One region of the Larkinella sp. VNQ87 genome, then DNA from elsewhere that is predicted to be linked to it. Evidence: riboswitches for the same ligand, from Rfam matches in the RefSeq annotation. Region 1 holds a riboswitch; the other holds the start of a gene.
The links. A riboswitch is a leader RNA that binds a small molecule or an ion and turns the genes downstream of it on or off. The one in region 1 is predicted to bind S-adenosylmethionine.

Region 1 (8,548 bases):
TGGTACGTTTTGCGCAGGTGTTTGACGGCCTTCGCATTCGCTTCGAGCTGTACTTTTTCCACCGCCGTTTCAAACGGAAGACCAATCCACATGTAATGCTCCACCTCACAAGCCAGGTGATCCAGGAGTTCTTCGAACAGGGCTTCGTCCGTACCGCTCCAGACCAGATGGCGGTATAATGTATCCAGTTGCTGCGGGTTGAGCTTTTCCATAATCAGATCAGGTTTAGGCCAGCGAATCGGCGATTAATTGCCCAGCGACAAGGCGGGAGCAGGTTGGAGGAGATGTTTCATTACTTCAACAAAACGCTCAAAATCAGACACCTTCTGAACCGCCGTTTCGTTTCCTTTGGGCGTCAGGGTATAATATTTGCGGAGTCGACCGTCGACTTCCACCGACTCGGTGATCAATAATCCTTCCTGTTGCAGTTTGTGCAAAACCGGATACAAAGCGCCGAAGGTCAGCACAACTTCCCCCTGCGTCCGCTCCTTGACGGATTGCGTAATTTCATAGCCATACATCCGGCCGCGTTCGGTCAGCAGTTTCAATACGATGGTTTTCAGGGTACCCCGTAAAAACTCATTACCTGATGGTTCCATGTTTTTACCTGATTCTAATTCGTTCCTATTCTTCTTGCCAGTAAATATATATAGGATTCCGATATATCCAATAAAAAAAGGGAAAACTTTCGAGCGAAAGTTTTCCCTTTTTCAACAAACCCCTGCGGGGTTGGGGCATCAGGCGTCGTAGGCTAAAACCGGGGCCAGCCAGCGCTCCACGTCCTCGACGGGCATGTTCTTGCGGTGGGCGTAGTGCAGCACCTGATCCTTGCTGATTTTCCCGACCGCAAAATACCGGGATTCCGGGTGTGAGAAGTAAAAACCGCTCACCGACGAAGCGGGGTACATGGCAAAACTTTCGGTCAGTTCAATGCCGATTTCACCCGCATTCAGCAGTTCGAACAAGGTCGCTTTCTCGGTATGATCGGGGCAGGCCGGGTAGCCCGGTGCGGGCCGAATGCCCCGGTATTCTTCCTTGATCAACTCCTCGTTAGATAGAGTTTCGCCCACGGCATACGGCCAGAATTCGGTCCGGACGCGCTTGTGCATCAACTCGGCGAAGGCTTCGGCCAGCCGGTCGGCAATGGCCTTGATCATGATGCTGTTGTAGTCGTCGTGATCCCGCTCGAATTCCTCGATCAGCTTCTCAATGCCGATGCCCGCCGTAACGGCAAAACCGCCGATGTAATCCGTATGGCCGGTTTCGAGCGGAGCGACAAAGTCCGACAAACAGAAGTTGGGCAAACCGGGTGCTTTCTGGTTCTGTTGCCGCAAGAAATGCAGGACGGTTTTGGTATCGTACACCAATTCACCCACCGATTTCTCCTGACCCGCTTCGGCCAGCCGACTGAGTTTGTACTCCACGTGCGTGTGCGAACCGTGCCGCTCGCAGGGCACTTCGTGGGCAATCTCTTCAAACTCGTGCAGCAGAATATCGTCTTCCGCCGAGTTGGCCGGGAAAAACCCAACGACCGCTTTGGCTTTCAGCAGTTTCTCGTCAATTACCCGTTGCAACAGCCGGTTTGCATCGTCAAATAACCGTTGGGCTTCCTTACCAACGACGGCATCCTCGAAAATTTTGGGGTATTTCCCGTGCAACTGCCAGGTCTGGAAAAACGGCGTCCAGTCGATGTACTCCGCGATTTCTTTCAGTGAATAATCCGGGAAGTACCGATTGCCCAGGAATTGCGGTTTTACCGGCTCAAAGGCCGACCAGTCGATGGCGGTTTTGTTTTTACGAGCCGCATCGATGCTCAGGTAATTTTTATCCTGCTTCCGTTTGGCGTGATCGGCCCGTAGCTTGACGTATTCGGCCTTGATTTCCTGAAAGACCAGATCGCGCGTCGTTTCCTGCTCGCTCGTCAACCGACCGGCTACGGGCACGCTCCGGCTGGCATCCAGCACGTGAATGACCGGCCCCGAATAATGCGGATCGATCTTGACGGCGGTGTGAATCCGGGAAGTAGTGGCCCCGCCAATCAGCAGCGGGATCTTGAAGCCCTGCCGCTCCATCTCTTTGGCGACACCCACCATCTCGTCGAGCGAGGGCGTAATCAAGCCGCTCAGGCCAATAATATCGACGTTGTGTTTTTTGGCTTCGTCCAGAATTTTCTGGGTCGGCACCATCACGCCCAGGTCGATGATTTCGTAGTTATTACAGCCCAGCACAACGCCGACGATGTTTTTGCCAATATCGTGTACGTCGCCTTTGACGGTTGCCAGCAGAATTTTACCAGCCGCCCGGGCACCCTCCTGCTTGCTGGCTTCGATAAACGGCAAGAGGTAAGCCACGGCTTTTTTCATCACCCGCGCCGACTTCACGACCTGCGGCAGGAACATTTTTCCCTCGCCGAACAGATCGCCGACCACGTTCATGCCGTCCATCAGCGGGCCTTCAATCACTTCAATCGGGCGCTCAAACTGTTGGCGGGCTTCTTCGGTATCCTGATCGATGTAGTCCGTAATCCCGCGAACCAGGGCGTGTTTCAGCCGCTCGGCCACCGGTTCGAGCCGCCAGCTTTCGTCCTGCACCACTTCTTTGCCCTTCGCCTTGACGGTTTCGGCAAACTCGACCAGCCGCTCCGTCGCGTCGGGTCGGCGGTTCAGGATCACGTCTTCGCAGCGTTCGAGCAGGTCTTTCGGGATTTCGTCGTACACCGCCAACTGCCCGGCGTTCACGATGCCCATGTCCATCCCGGCTTTGATGGCGTGGTACAGAAAAACCGAGTGCATCGCTTCCCGCACGACTTCGTTGCCCCGGAACGAAAACGAAATATTGGAAACCCCACCGCTCACCTTCGCCAGCGGCAGGTTCTGTTTGATCCAGCGGGTGGCATTGATGAAATCGACGGCGTAGTTGTTATGCTCTTCGATGCCGGTTGCTACGGTCAGGATGTTGGGGTCAAAAATGATGTCCTGGGCCGAAAAACCAACTTTATCGACCAGAATCCGGTAGGCCCGTTCGCAGATTTCGATCCGGCGCTCGTAATTATCGGCCTGCCCCACTTCGTCAAACGCCATCACCACCGCAGCGGCTCCGTAGCGTTTGATCAGGTTGGCCCGCTCGATAAACGCTTCTTCACCTTCTTTGAGCGAAATCGAGTTCACAATGGCTTTCCCCTGCACGCACTTCAACCCGGCTTCGATCACTTCCCACTTCGAGGAGTCGATCATGATCGGCACGCGCGCAATATCCGGTTCCGACGCAATCAGGTTCAGGAACGTCGTCATCACTTCCACCGAATCGAGCATGCCCTCGTCCATGTTCACGTCGATCACCTGGGCACCGTTCTCGACCTGCTGCCGGGCCACGGCCAGAGCCGCGTCATAATCTCCGGCTTTGATCAAACGCGCAAATGCCTTCGAACCGGTTACGTTGGTCCGTTCCCCGACGTTGACAAAGTTGGTAAGTTCCGTGATTTTCAACGGTTCCAGACCGCTCAGTTTCTGGTACGGTTCCGGATGCGGTTTCGGGCGCGGTTTGTACTTCGCCACGGCCTGGGCAATGGCCCGGATGTGATCGGGCGTCGAACCGCAGCAACCGCCCACGATGTTTACAAAACCGTCCTGCACGAAGCCCTCGATCTGGGCCGCCATTTCGTCGGGCGACTGATCGTATTCGCCCATTTCGTTGGGCAAACCGGCATTCGGGTAGGCCGAGGTAAAAAACGGCGACTCTTTCGCCAGCGTTTGTACATACGGCCGCAGCAGTTCGGCCCCCATCGCACAGTTCAGCCCGATGCTAAGCAGCGGCAGGTGCGAGACCGAATACAGAAAAGCCTCCGTCGTCTGGCCCGAGAGTGTCCGGCCCGACGCATCGGTGATCGTGCCCGACACCATGATCGGCAGCGGTTTTTGGCCTTTGTCTGTAAAATATTTGTCGATGGCAAACAGGGCGGCTTTCGCGTTGAGCGTATCTGTAATCGTTTCGATCAGCAGCAGATCGGCCCCACCTTCGACCAGACCCGACACCTGGGTGTAAAACGCTTCCACGAGTTGGTCGAACGTAATGGCCCGGTAGCCGGGGTTGTTCACGTCGGGCGACATGGACGCCAACCGCGTGGTCGGCCCCATCGCCCCGGCCACAAACCGGGGTTTGGCGGGGTTCAGGCGGGTGACCTCCTCGGCTACTTCCTTCGCGATTTTCGCCGACTGGTAGTTCAGTTCGTACACCAGTTCCTCCATGTGGTAGTCGGCCATCGCGACCCACGTACCGCTGAAAGTGTTGGTTTCTATAATGTCCGAACCGGCGTCCAGGTACTGGCGGTGAATTTCTTTGATAATGTGCGGCTGCGTGATCGACAACAGGTCGTTATTGCCCTTCAGCTCGTGGGGCCAGTCGGCGAAGCGCGTGCCGCGATAATCTTCTTCGGTGAGCTTATAGCGTTGAATCATCGTGCCCATGGCTCCGTCGAGCAGCAGGATGCGCTGTTGAAGAAGGTCGGTAATTTTTTCCAAGTTCGTGTACTGGTTATAGCGATTGCTCACAGTAAATCAACCTTTATGACAAAAAGGTGCAAATACAACGTAACGGCTTATCGAAGAAAGGAAGCGGGGCGCAGGCTTTCAACTTATCTTTCCCCGTCGCCGGGGCGGAATTTGGCACCTTTTTCAGGGGGTCTGACTGGTTGCCAAGACATCATCGGGTCCAATCCCTCCGTCTTTCTCGATAAGCGTTGGACAAAAATAAGAAAAGAGCCGGTTTTTGCCAAAACGATTCGTTCAGGTCAAAAACCGGCTCCGCACGGAAAAAATTCCTTACCAGGTTTGTTCAAGATCTTCTTTCGTGTACAGATGATTCCGCTCGTGGTACAAGGAGCCTTCGTCGGCCCGCCGGATCGACAGCGGATTTTTAGCCGATAGCCGGTAAAGCAGGGCAATCGGCAGCAGAAAGACCCAGAATACCACCGTCAGAATGATTTTTCCGTTGATGGAACCCAGAATTTCGGCCAGTTTGAACCACAGCCAGACAATGCCGTTGCCGATGGCCGGAATAAACAGACTCAGCACGCCCACGGCAGCCGCAGCGTACAACCAGTAGACGGATTTAAAAATAAAATACAAAACAACCAGCCCGGTTACAATGACCAACTGGGCCTTGACACGCTCCAACTGACTCATACGATCGGTGAATTCCGGTTAGAACAATGTATAAATAAAAGGAGCTACCGCCGATCCACCGCCGATCACCAGAATGACGCCGATCAACAGTAAAAGCAGAATAATCGGTGCCAACCACCATTTTTTGCGCTGGCTCAAAAATCCGAAGATGTCTTTAACAAAGTCCATTTTTGTATACAGTATAGCAGGTGAATAAAATTTATTGATTTACAACAAGGGTTTGCGGTTTTATTCGTTGAAACAGGGCTTCTCCGACGCGTTGATTAACGATGGCGCTGGCATGAAAATCATTCCGGCCCACAATGCGGTCGTCCGGATCAATGTCTTTGATGAGCGTGCCGACCTCCAGTACCGGGACGTTGTTCCGTCGGAAAAAGTCAACCACCGGTCGGGTATACGTCGTCGTTTTCTCCAGATTGTGCGAGAACGGAAAGAGCACTACATATAGCGGGATCTTATTTACCTGGCAATACGTCATAAACTTACTCAGGTCGCTCAGGTGGCTATTCATGATTTTAGGATCAGTATATACCTTCTTCGCGTAGTCTTCAAAAGGCGCGACTCCGCTCCCGTGGGGTAATTGCCAATACACATAGTTGAGTAGATACGAGTTTTTGAACAGAATGCGGAGCGGCCCCGGAAGGTCACTGAAGGGCTGAAACACCGCAGGAAAGACACCAAAATCCCGTGCCACTTTCTCAATATCGTTTGGAAAATATTGCAGCACCATCAAATCCGGTTTGACGCCGAACTTCTGGAGACGATCGTACTCATCGCGCGTGTCCGAGCCTGATACCCCTAGGTTATAAACGATGTACGTTTGAGCACCCAATTTCTGCGCCAGAACGTTCGAATATCGTTCTTCGACCTTTTTTAGGCCGTGACCGGCGGTGTAGGAATCGCCGACCACAAGGATCTTTTTCTTGCCGGTTGTATCGGTGTGTTCGACATCCCGGTATCCGGCCGCGTTGACCGGAGGCCAATATCGTTCAAACCAGATATGCGATGCCAGCGTCAACCCGCCCTCATGGCTCTGTGAGACAAACATGAAGCTGATTTCGAGTACCACCAGCAACCCCAGCAGCGGTACGAGCAAGGTAGCCGCATTGCCCAGCCATTTCGGGACACGGGCGTTTTTAATAATGCCGTAATAGAAAATCCGCAAAACCTCGATCAGAACGAGCACCAGCAGAAAAGCTTTGGCGACCCGGATATACGCGTTGTCGAAAATGGTATAGTGCGGGTATTGGAAGGTAATTTTCAGCCGGTCCGGGAAATATACGAACACGATTAGGAACCCCAGCAATGCAAGCCGGAAGAGACTACTGATGACCTTTGACATATGTGCTTACTTAATCAAACAAATGCAATGGAATAAACCCCATCAATCCAGCACAAACTCCTCTTTCCAGTTATCTTTTTCCTCCCACTCAGGCTGTTGTTTTTTGTCGAATACGTAATTTCCCACGACCAGATAATCCATCTCCGTTCGCATAAAACAGCGGTAGGCATCATTGGGCGTCGACACGATCGGCTCGCCCCTCACGTTAAAACTGGTATTGACGATGACGCTATACCCCGTCAGCTTCTTGAACGCGTCAATCAGTTGCCAGTAGCGCGGATTGGTTTCGCGGTGAACGGTCTGAATTCGGGCCGAAAAATCGATGTGGGTAATCGACGGCAAATCGGAACGCAGATGATACAGTTTATCCCGCAGCGGCAGGCTGTCGTAGTTAGCCGGGAGCGGTTTTCGACGCGCTTTCACGACCGGATGCACCAGCAGCATGTACGGTGAAATACCGTCGTAATCAAAATATTGATGGCAATCTTCGGCAAGCACCGAAGGCGCAAACGGCCGGAACGACTCCCGGTATTTGATCTTCAAATTCAGTTTTTTCTGCATTTCCGAGCTGCGCGGATCGCCCAAAATACTGCGTCCGCCGAGCGCCCGGGGCCCAAACTCCATCCGTCCCTGCACCCAACCAATCACATTTTCACTAGCCAGCAACTTCGCAACGTCTTCACTCAGTGTCGTAAAGTCATCGTATCGGGTATAAACGGCTTTGTATTTTTTCGCCATCAGTTCTACATCCAGGTCGGAGAACGTCGGCCCCAAATACGAGCCCTCCATCGCGTCATTCTGGTAATTCACGACCCGTTCTTTCCCGAAATAAATATGATAAGCCGCCAGCGCTGCGCCCAATGCACCACCGGCATCACCGGCTGCGGGTTGAATGAAGACGTTTTTGAAAATACCGGATTTCTGGAGCTTTCCGTTGGCAACGCAGTTGAGCGCCACTCCCCCCGCCAGCACCAGGTTCTCGGTTTGGGTAAGCCGCTGGGCTTCGCGGGCCATTTTAATCACGATTTCCTCCGTTACGATCTGGATCGCCAAACCAAGGTTACAATGCTCGGCTTTCAGTTCATCTTCCGGATTCCGTTTCGCCATGCCAAACAGTTCTTCCCATTTTTTCTCATGCACCATTCGCAGCCCCGTAGCGTAATCAAAATACGCCTGATTAAGCCAGACTGAGCCGTCTTCTTTGGCACTGATCAGTTTGTCGTTAATTACGCTGACGTACCGGGTAATATCGGGCGAGTGCGGATCGCCATACGGTGCCAGACCCATCAGCTTATACTCTCCGGAGTTGACTTTAAAACCCAGGAAATAGGTGAAAGCAGAATACAAAAGTCCCAGCGAATGCGGAAACCGTAATTCTTTCAGAATCGTGATATTTTTGCCGTCGCCAAGACCAATGGAAGCCGTGGCCCATTCCCCCACGCCGTCGATGGTGAGGATGGCGGCTTTTTCGAAAGCGGACGGGTAATAGGCGCTGGCTGCGTGAGAGAGGTGGTGTTCCGGAAAGAGTAGTTTTACCGGTCTTTTCGTGTCATAACCGATTTTTTTCAGTTCATCCCGAATGAGCCGCTTCAAAAATAACTTTTCCTTCATCCAAACCGGCATCGCCGTCAGGAACGAGGCTAGCCCACGCGGAGCAAAGGCATAATACGTCTCCAGCAGACGCTCGAATTTCAAAAGGGGTTTATCGTAGAAGACAATGGCATCCAGCGTGTTAATTGTAGTTCCGCCGTATTCCAGGCAGTAAGCGATGGCGTTGGCGGGAAAACCGGGATCGTGTTTTTTGCGGGTAAATCGTTCTTCCTGAGCAGCCGCCACGATACGTCCATCTTCAATCAACGCTGCCGCCGAATCATGATAAAAAGCTGAGATTCCTAAAATGGTCATACAAGTGTGGGTATATTCGTATCCAAAGCTAATTATAGTGAGAGCTTTTTCAAACTCATATTATTTATTTTCTAATTTTCTATAAGATTCCGTGAAAATTCAACTGATTTTTTTAGTCGGC
Region 2 (8,548 bases), on a different contig from region 1:
CGATTTCCTGCACCCAGTTTTCCGAAGCCAGTTCATCAATCAACATAGTAACCGAGGGGACGCTGGCATGTAGGGCCTTCGCCAACTGCGCCAGTGTCAGGGGGCCAAGGCGGTACATTTCTTTCAATATACCGCGCTTCAGACGGTTTTTTTTCTTATCTACGATGGATACAGTATAATTGGCCTCCATACTACTCGATACCTTTAAGAAACTTGAGATGAGATGAAACGTCGGGAAAGATAGGCAGGATATTTTAAAATAATTTACTAATGATTGAATTTTATTAAATTATTTATAAATCAATAGATTTATTGGGCATAATGAGCTTAGTAACCTGTTTTTCAAGTTCACTCATTTCTAAAGCAATAGAAGATACGGTATCTACTATTGGTGAGCCGAATGCTATACATTCGATCAAAATCTGCTTTTCAACACCAGGCTCCGCTCTTCCATCCAGCGCCGGATGATCTGTGTCAGCGGTTTGGTTTCGATCAGAAAACCGTCGTGTCCGTACAACGAATCAATTTCTTCATACCGGGCATCCGGGATGTGCCGGGCCAGGGTTTTCTGTTCGACGGGAGGAAAGAGAATATCGGATTTGATCCCGACCGCCAGCGTTCGCGACCGGACCTGCTCCAGCGCCAGGGTAATGCTTCCCCGGTTTCGGCCCACGTTATGGGAGTCCATAACTTTCGTCAAAACCCAGTAGGTATAGGCATTGAAGCGGTTGGCCAGCTTTTCGCCCTGGTACTGCTGGTAGCTGGAAGCTTTGTAATGATCGAGTTGCTCGTTGTTGTCGAGCGCCTGCGTAAACCCGTAGGTATCGTAGTTCCGGTACGACAACATCGCCACGGCCCGAGCCGCTTTCATGCCCGCCCGTCCGGCATCTTCGCGGTTTTCAAGCCAGGTCGGATCGGCGCTGATGGCCATCCGCTGGGCTTCGTTGAAGGCAATGCCCCAGGGCGACATCACGGCGTTGGTGGCAATCAGAATCAGGTTTTGAATCAGCTCGGGTTGCTGAATCGACCACTCCAGCGCTTGCTGCCCGCCCAGCGACCCGCCGATGCAGGTGTAAATCTGCTCGATTTCCAATTCCTGACGCAACAGATCCAGCGCCTTCACAATGTCATGAATCGTCACCTGCGGGAACTCGTGGTAAAACGGCTGCCCAGTAGTTGGATGAATGGACAGCGGGCCGGTGGAGCCGTAGCAAGAGCCTAACACGTTGACACAAACGATGAAGTACTGAGCCGGATCATAAAATTTCCCCGGCCCGACCATCCCGTCCCACCAATCAATCACGTCGGCGCTGCCCGTCAGGGCATGGCAAACCCAGACGACGTTGGAACGATCTTCATTGAGCGTTCCGCGCGTCGTGTACGCCAACCGAAAACCCGGCAGGGAGGTTCCCGACTCCAGCGAGAAGGTAAACTTGTAATCAAAGAATTTAGTCTCCAATCGAAAAAGAGTTGTCGGTAAGCGGTTTCACCTTCGTTATTCGATATTCGTTATTCGGTGTTCAATATTGAAATAACAAATATCGAATACTGAATAACGAACACCGAATAATGAAGGTGCGGCCTACCGTAAATCGAATACTACGCCTTGATGGCCGCAAACGCCTGTTCCAGATCGGCTTTGATGTCGTCGATGTGTTCAATACCCAGCGACAGCCGCAACTGGCCTGGTTGTACCCCGGCGCTAACCTGCTCTTCGGCACTCAATTGCTGGTGTGTTGTTGCCGCCGGGTGAATGATCAGCGTTTTGGCATCACCGACATTGGCTAAGTGGCTGATCAACTTCAGGTTATCGATAAAGGTATCGGCCGCTTCCTTCCCGGCTTTCAGTTTGAACGACAGAACGCCCCCAAAACCGCGTTTCAGGTATTTCTGGGCCAGCGTGTGGTACGGGCTGCTGGCCAATCCCGGGTAAAAGACCTTCTCGACCTGCTCGTGCTGCTCCAGCCACTGCGCAATCGCCAGGGCGTTCTGCACCGTCCGGTCGACACGCAGCGACAGCGTTTCAACGCCTTGCAGGAATAAAAACGAGTTGAATGGGCTCAGGGCCGGGCCCCAGTCGCGCAGCCCTTCGACCCGGGCGCGGATGATGAACTGGATATTGCCAAACGGGCCGCCGATGCCGAACACATCGTTGAATATTAGGCCGTGGTAGCCTTCGGCGGGTTCGGTAAACTGCGGAAATTTGCCGTTCCCCCAGTTGTAATTCCCGCTATCGACAATGACGCCCCCGATGCTCGTGCCGTGGCCACCGATCCACTTGGTCGCCGACTCAACCACCACAGCCGCGCCGTGTTCGATGGGTCGGAACAGATAACCGCCCGCACCGAAGGTGTTGTCGACAATCAACGGCAAGTCGTGTTTCTGAGCCAGGGCGGCAAAGGCCTCAAAATCCGGAATGTTAAACTCCGGGTTCCCGATGGTTTCCAGGTAAATAGCCTTGGTCTTTTCGTCGATTAGCCGCTCAAAGCTCTCCACTTTATCGCCATCTGCAAACCGGGCTTCGATGCCCAGCCGTTTGAACGACACCTTGAACTGGTTGTACGTCCCGCCGTAGAGGTAGGAAGTGGTTACGAAGTTATCTCCGACGCTCAGGATGTTGTTCAGCGCCACAAACTGAGCGGCCTGTCCGGACCCGACGGCCAAAGCGGCCACCCCGCCTTCGAGAGCCGCAATGCGCTTCTCGAACACGTCGGTAGTCGGGTTCATGATCCGGGTGTAAATATTCCCAAACTGCTGTAACGCAAAGAGTTTGGCCCCGTGTTCGGCATTATCGAAAACGTAGGATGAAGTTTGGTAAATGGGAACGGCCCGCGCTTTGGTGGTAGGGTCGGGTTCCTGACCTGCGTGCAGTTGCAGGGTTTCGAAATGCAAAGGGTTTGCCATGTAAGTTGGTGGAATTGTTGACTATGGGTAAAAACGTAGGTCAGCATTCCGGCGGCTGGCCGGAAAGGGCGCACAGATAGATTGTTGCGACGGTTTTTCGTGAAGTTCAGTCACGATAGGCCGCATCAATGATCAACCGAAAGCCGCTCCCGCTTGTCGGTGTGCTCAGCGTGTAGGTGTGTAGTAGCCCACCGGGGGGCATACAGCATCGGATGTGAATCATGGTCAGTTCGATTTATATCTCCTATCAAAATCACCGGAATGATTCCGTAGGCGGGATGTAGCACCTTGCCGCGCGGCAGGTTGCCAGAGGTTCACCGAGCCCGGTCTCTTGCCTCTTCTTTATAAATCAAGCGCAACAATTGGCTGTTGCAAAGGATACGGAGACGTTCCGTATCGGTTTGGAGACTTGATTTGAGCCGCAAGTATAGCGAACGAAGACCGTTGCTCCAAATTTTTTAACAGGAAACCGGATGAAGGACTTTCTTTACTCGCTTCTCCCAAACAGAAAACCTCCTGCTTTACCGTCAAACCGACAGCAAACAGGAGGTTCTACAGGGAAATGATCCGGTTCGTCTTACATCGACAATTTCCAGCCGTCGCGGTATTGCCGCGAAACAAACTGGTTAGCGTCATCGAAGTTGGTGATTTTCATATTCTTACCATCCCAGGTCAACCGCTTACGGCCCGGGTAGGTGAACCCCTTGCCGTCGGCTTTGGGTGTCCGGAGCATGTAACTACGAATGGCCAGGTTACCCATCAGCACGGATTCAGTCAGCGGTCCTGAAAAGTCGAACGACGAGGTTAGTGCTTTGTGTTCTTTGCTGTTAAAACCGGCTTTGCAGGCTTCGGTCCACAGAATCTGATGGCCATTTTCTGGCCAGAACTTGCCATTTTCCGGTTTCGGTTTCGCCGGAGCGACAATTTTCTGGCCGTCTTTGGTGTACAAAATCGGATCGTCGCCGTACATGCCGCAGGCAATCATGCCTTTATCCCCGATCATGAACATCCCGTTTTCGCCATTTTCCGGATACGCTTCGCCGGTTGGCAGCAGATCGGGTTTGAACGGACGGATACCGCCGTCGGACCAAACCAGTTTCACATCGGATTTATTTTTGGCCGAAGCCGGGAATTTCAATTCGACGCGCGAAGAGGGCGGGCAACCTTCGGGATTATACTCCGGCGTCCAGTCTTTGAGGAAAACCGCCCCAACGCTGGTTTCCACCTCGGTCGGATAGCCCAGTCCCAGTACCCGGAACGGAATGTCCATGATGTGACAACCGATGTCGCCGAGTGCACCCGCACCAAAGTTCCACCAACCCCGCCATTTGAAGGGGTGGTAGGCCGGGGTGTAGCCCACTTTCTGGGCGGGTCCGAGCCACAGGTCCCAATCCAGATCGACGGGCGTTTCGCCAGCCGGTTGCGGTACCGGAATACCCTGTGGCCACACGGGACGGTTGGTCCAGATCTGGATTTCGCTCACCTTACCGAGCAGCCCTTTGTCGAACCACTCGACCATCGTTTTCTGCTGCGGGTTCGACGAACCCTGGTTTCCCATCTGCGTCACCACCTTGTATTTGCGGGCCGCTTCGGTCAGCATCCGGGCTTCGTAAATATTGTGCGTCAGCGGTTTTTGCACATAAACGTGTTTTCCGCGCTGCATAGCGGCCATGGCCACCACCGCGTGGGTGTGGTCGGCCGTCGAAACCGTTACGGCGTCGATGGTTTTTCCTTCCTTGTCGAGCATTTCACGGAAGTCCTTGTAGCGCTTGGCATTGGCGTGCTTCGTAAAATTTTCTTTAACGCGGGCCAGCCCCCAATCGACATCGCACAGAGCCACAACGTTATTAGCTCCGTTGTTAAACGAATTGTTGATGTCACTCGACCCTTTTCCACCAAAACCAACGGCGGCCAGGTTCAGTTTATCGCTTGGCGCAATGAAGCCCCGGCCGCCCAGCACATGACGCGGCACGATGAAGAAGCCACTGGCCGCGAGCGCCCCGGCCTGAATAAATTTGCGACGCGATGGTTGCGACGGTTTTTCTGAAGATTGCATAAATCAGATAAGGACTATAGGTATCTCAAGAGTAAATAAAGCTCAAAGTAGGGAAGTTCTACCCGAAAAAGCGAATGTTCGGACGGCATTTCGCATTAATTTAATCAACCCGCCTGGAAATGCGGCTGATTTTCTCCGGTTTCAGCAATATGTACCGCTATTCGGGCAAACCAGACTACCCGACCGGCTAATTTTTTTTGGAAACCGGCTTGCCATTCCTTCCGGTCGTTCGTTACCTTTGTGTCAAGACACCGCATCGTATGGCCCAATACTATCGATTTGACAAAGAAAACGCTTCCCGGAAGCCCGGAACGGTTGCCCTGAAGGACGCAATCGGCCATATGCTGAAGTCGTATCAACTGCAAACCCGCTTCAACGAAACCTACCTTGAAGCCTTCTGGGAGAAAATGATGGGCAAAGCCATTGCCTCCCGCACCAACCGGCTCTATGTCCGGGATCGAAAGCTGCACATTGAGATTAACTCCGCTCCGCTTCGCAACGAACTGGTCATCGCCAAGCAGAAAATGATTCAGCTCATCAACCGCGAAATGGGCACCGATGTGCTAGAAGACATCATTTTTATCTGATCGACCTTGATACGTCCCTCCTTCCTCCAACCCGGCCATCGGGTCGGCGTGATGGCCATGGCCAGTCGGCTGGATTACGAGTCCCTCGAACCGGCTTTCCGGATTTTGCGCGACCAGTGGCAGCTCGATGTCGTTGAAGGCCAGACGCTGTACAGTAGCCACTACCAGTTTGCCGGCGACGATGCCCTGCGCGCCCGGGAACTGCAGCAGATGCTCGATGATCCGACAATCCGGGCAGTTTTTTCGGCCCGGGGCGGTTACGGCAGTTACCGCATCCTCGACCAGCTTGATTTTACCCAGTTTCTCAAAAATCCCAAATGGATCGTCGGCTTCAGCGACATTACGGTCCTGCACTGCCACCTGCACCAACTAGGCATTCAAAGCCTGCACGCCATCATGCCGAAATTGTTTGGTAGTGAAGGCGTTAAGGATTCCCTTGAAACGCTGCGTCAGTGCTTATTTGGCGAAACGGTTGCGCCCTATGCCAGCCCGGCCAATGTCCTGAATCGTCCCGGAACCGCCAGCGGTCCACTCGTCGGTGGTAACCTGACGTTGCTGGTTCATACCCTCTGTACGCCCTCCGACATCGACTTAAGCGGCAAGTTGCTGTTTATTGAAGACATCGACGAAACGTTCTATTCCGTCGACCGAATGCTGATTCAGCTTCGGCGCTCGGGCCGACTGGCCGGTTTGGCCGGACTGGTCGTGGGCCAATTTTCGGAAATGCGCATCAATGAGTCGGCGCCCTTCGGCAAAACCGTTAACGAAATCATTGCCGAGCACGTCGCTTCCTACCGGTTTCCGGTCTGCTTCGATTTCCCGGTCGGCCATGTGGCCCGCAATCTCGCCATGCCCATCGGCCGAGGTGCCACGCTGGAGGTGAGTGAGGAAGGAGGAAAGATGAAGTTTTTGAATAACGAATATTGAATAGCGAATAATGAATAACGAAAACCGTCGGATTTGAATGACTTGGGACAAGTATAATCGTCAAACAAAATAGTGAATGATGATTTTTGAACAACGAATAGCGAGAAGAAATGAGTGAGCGTAAGTTTGATCTGGAAGATCGCCTGATCGACTTCTCTGCCGTGGTAATCGCCGTCGTTGAAGCCTTACCAACTACCAAAGCATCCAGTCATTTGGGTAGCCAGCTTCTTCGATCGGGTACTGCCCCCGCCCTCCATTACGGTGAGGCTCAAAGCGCTGAATCACAAAAAGATTTCATTCACAAAATGAAAGGTGCGCTCAAAGAGCTTCGAGAATCCCGAATTAATCTCAGAATTCTGGACAAAGTAAATCTGCTGAACGAGACCGGTCAGATAACTCTAACAGAATGCACTGAGCTGATTCGAATCTTTAAAAAAAGCATCGAAACCGCCGAGCGCAACCTAAATCGTTAGAATCATCTAGGCAACTTCGTTATTCGTTATTCGTTATTCGTTATTCGTTATTCGTTATTCGTTATTCGTTATTCGTTATTCGTTATTCGTTATTCGTTATTCGTTATTAAAAAATTATTTCCTTTTCCCCACCGTCGCTCCTCCTTTCCACTGCTCCATGTAATCCACCGTCAGGTGGCAGAGTGCTTTGACACCCAGGCCAAAGCCGCTTTCGTCGATGTAAAAATCCGGGGTGTGGTGCGGGGCCGCATCTTCCACTTTTTTGCCTTTCGGCATACCGCCGAGGAAAAAGAAGAAACCGGGCACCTTCTGTTGGAAAAAGGAAAAATCCTCCGCGCCGGTGTCGAGCGGACGAATCAATACGTTTTCTTTCCCGGCCACCGCTTCGAGCGTCGGCACCATCTGATCGGTCAGGGCGGGGTCGTTGTACGTCACCGGATACATGACATCAATCTTCACATCAGCCTTCGCACCGGCGCTTTCCGAGACGTTGGAGGCAATTTCGTTGATCCGGCGGTGAATGGTTTTCTGCATCTCGGGCGTAAACGATCGGATGGTGCCAATCATGTTAACTTCTTCCGGAATGATGTTCTGCCGAATCCCCCCGTGCATCGCGCCGACTGTCACCACCGCCGGGTATTCCGTAATCGGCAGGTTCCGGCTGACGATGGTTTGCAGGCCCATCACAATCTGCGACGAGGTCACAATCGGGTCGACGCCCGACCAGGGTGCCGCGCCGTGCGTCTGCTTTCCTTTCACCTTAATGCTGTAAAAATCGACAGCGGCCATCGTAGCCCCCGGGCGGTATTTGATGGTTCCGACTTCGGTCTGGGAATTGATGTGCAGCCCGAAAATGGCGTCCACCTTCGGATTTTCGAGCACCCCTTCCTTGACCATCAGTTGCGCTCCGCCTTCTTCGCCCGCCGGTGGCCCTTCCTCGGCGGGTTGGAAAATGAATTTCACGGTTCCTTTCAGGTCGTTTTTCACGGAAGCCAGCACCTCGGCCACGCCCATCAGAATGGCGACGTGTGAATCATGTCCGCACGCATGCATCACGCCGGTTTGCTGCCCGTTGAACTCGGTGGTCACGGTCGATTTGAACGGAACATCCACCCGTTCGGTCACGGGCAAACCGTCCATGTCGGCCCGCAGCGCCACCACCGGCCCCGGCTTTCCGCCTTTCAAAATCCCCACGACGCCGGTTTTGGCCACATTGGTTTTTACCTCGATCCCTAACGCATGCAAATGAGCCGCGATTTTAGCCGAAGTTTGAATTTCCCGGTTTCCCAACTCCGGATTCTGGTGAATTTCCCGACGCCAGGTGACCACCTTTTTTTCAAGGCCATCGGCCAATTTGTTCATTTGCGATTTCAGGGTTACTTGCGCATAAATACCCTCTGACGCTAGCAGAAAAACGATTAAAACCCACAAAACTATTCTCTTAGTTTTATTCATAATGGCATTTCAATAAAAGAGATATAAAAGTATCAAAAAATGAGTAAATATTCCTAAGAGGTAATTTTTTACAAAATTTTTGCAAAATCGTATCATGCCATCATTTTTTGAAGCAATTTTGCGAATAACCTAAACAAATGTACAGA

Region 2: linked by a shared signal. The riboswitch ahead of ACO2Q8_RS25680 (O-acetylhomoserine aminocarboxypropyltransferase/cysteine synthase family protein) and the one ahead of metH (methionine synthase) in region 1 are both predicted to bind S-adenosylmethionine.

What each region holds. Positions count from the first base shown of each region.
Region 1 covers NZ_JBMSDT010000002.1:244,083-252,630, forward strand. Annotated here, with positions in the region: gene ACO2Q8_RS03570 (hypothetical protein) at 1-212, opposite strand, end outside; gene ACO2Q8_RS03575 (PadR family transcriptional regulator) at 246-599, opposite strand; gene metH (methionine synthase) at 738-4,517, opposite strand; SAM riboswitch class I at 4,628-4,735, opposite strand; gene ACO2Q8_RS03585 (SxtJ family membrane protein) at 4,818-5,180, opposite strand; gene ACO2Q8_RS03590 (DUF5989 family protein) at 5,199-5,348, opposite strand; gene ACO2Q8_RS03595 (SGNH/GDSL hydrolase family protein) at 5,380-6,522, opposite strand; gene ACO2Q8_RS03600 (carbamoyltransferase) at 6,565-8,427, opposite strand.
Region 2 covers NZ_JBMSDT010000017.1:116,803-125,350, forward strand. Annotated here, with positions in the region: gene ACO2Q8_RS25670 (ROK family transcriptional regulator) at 1-190, opposite strand, end outside; gene metX (homoserine O-acetyltransferase MetX) at 416-1,459, opposite strand; gene ACO2Q8_RS25680 (O-acetylhomoserine aminocarboxypropyltransferase/cysteine synthase family protein) at 1,600-2,904, opposite strand; SAM riboswitch class I at 3,137-3,255, opposite strand; gene ACO2Q8_RS25685 (Gfo/Idh/MocA family protein) at 3,482-4,960, opposite strand; gene ACO2Q8_RS25690 (DUF721 domain-containing protein) at 5,221-5,547, shown strand; gene ACO2Q8_RS25695 (S66 peptidase family protein) at 5,554-6,474, shown strand; gene ACO2Q8_RS25700 (four helix bundle protein) at 6,585-6,947, shown strand; gene ACO2Q8_RS25705 (amidohydrolase) at 7,062-8,402, opposite strand.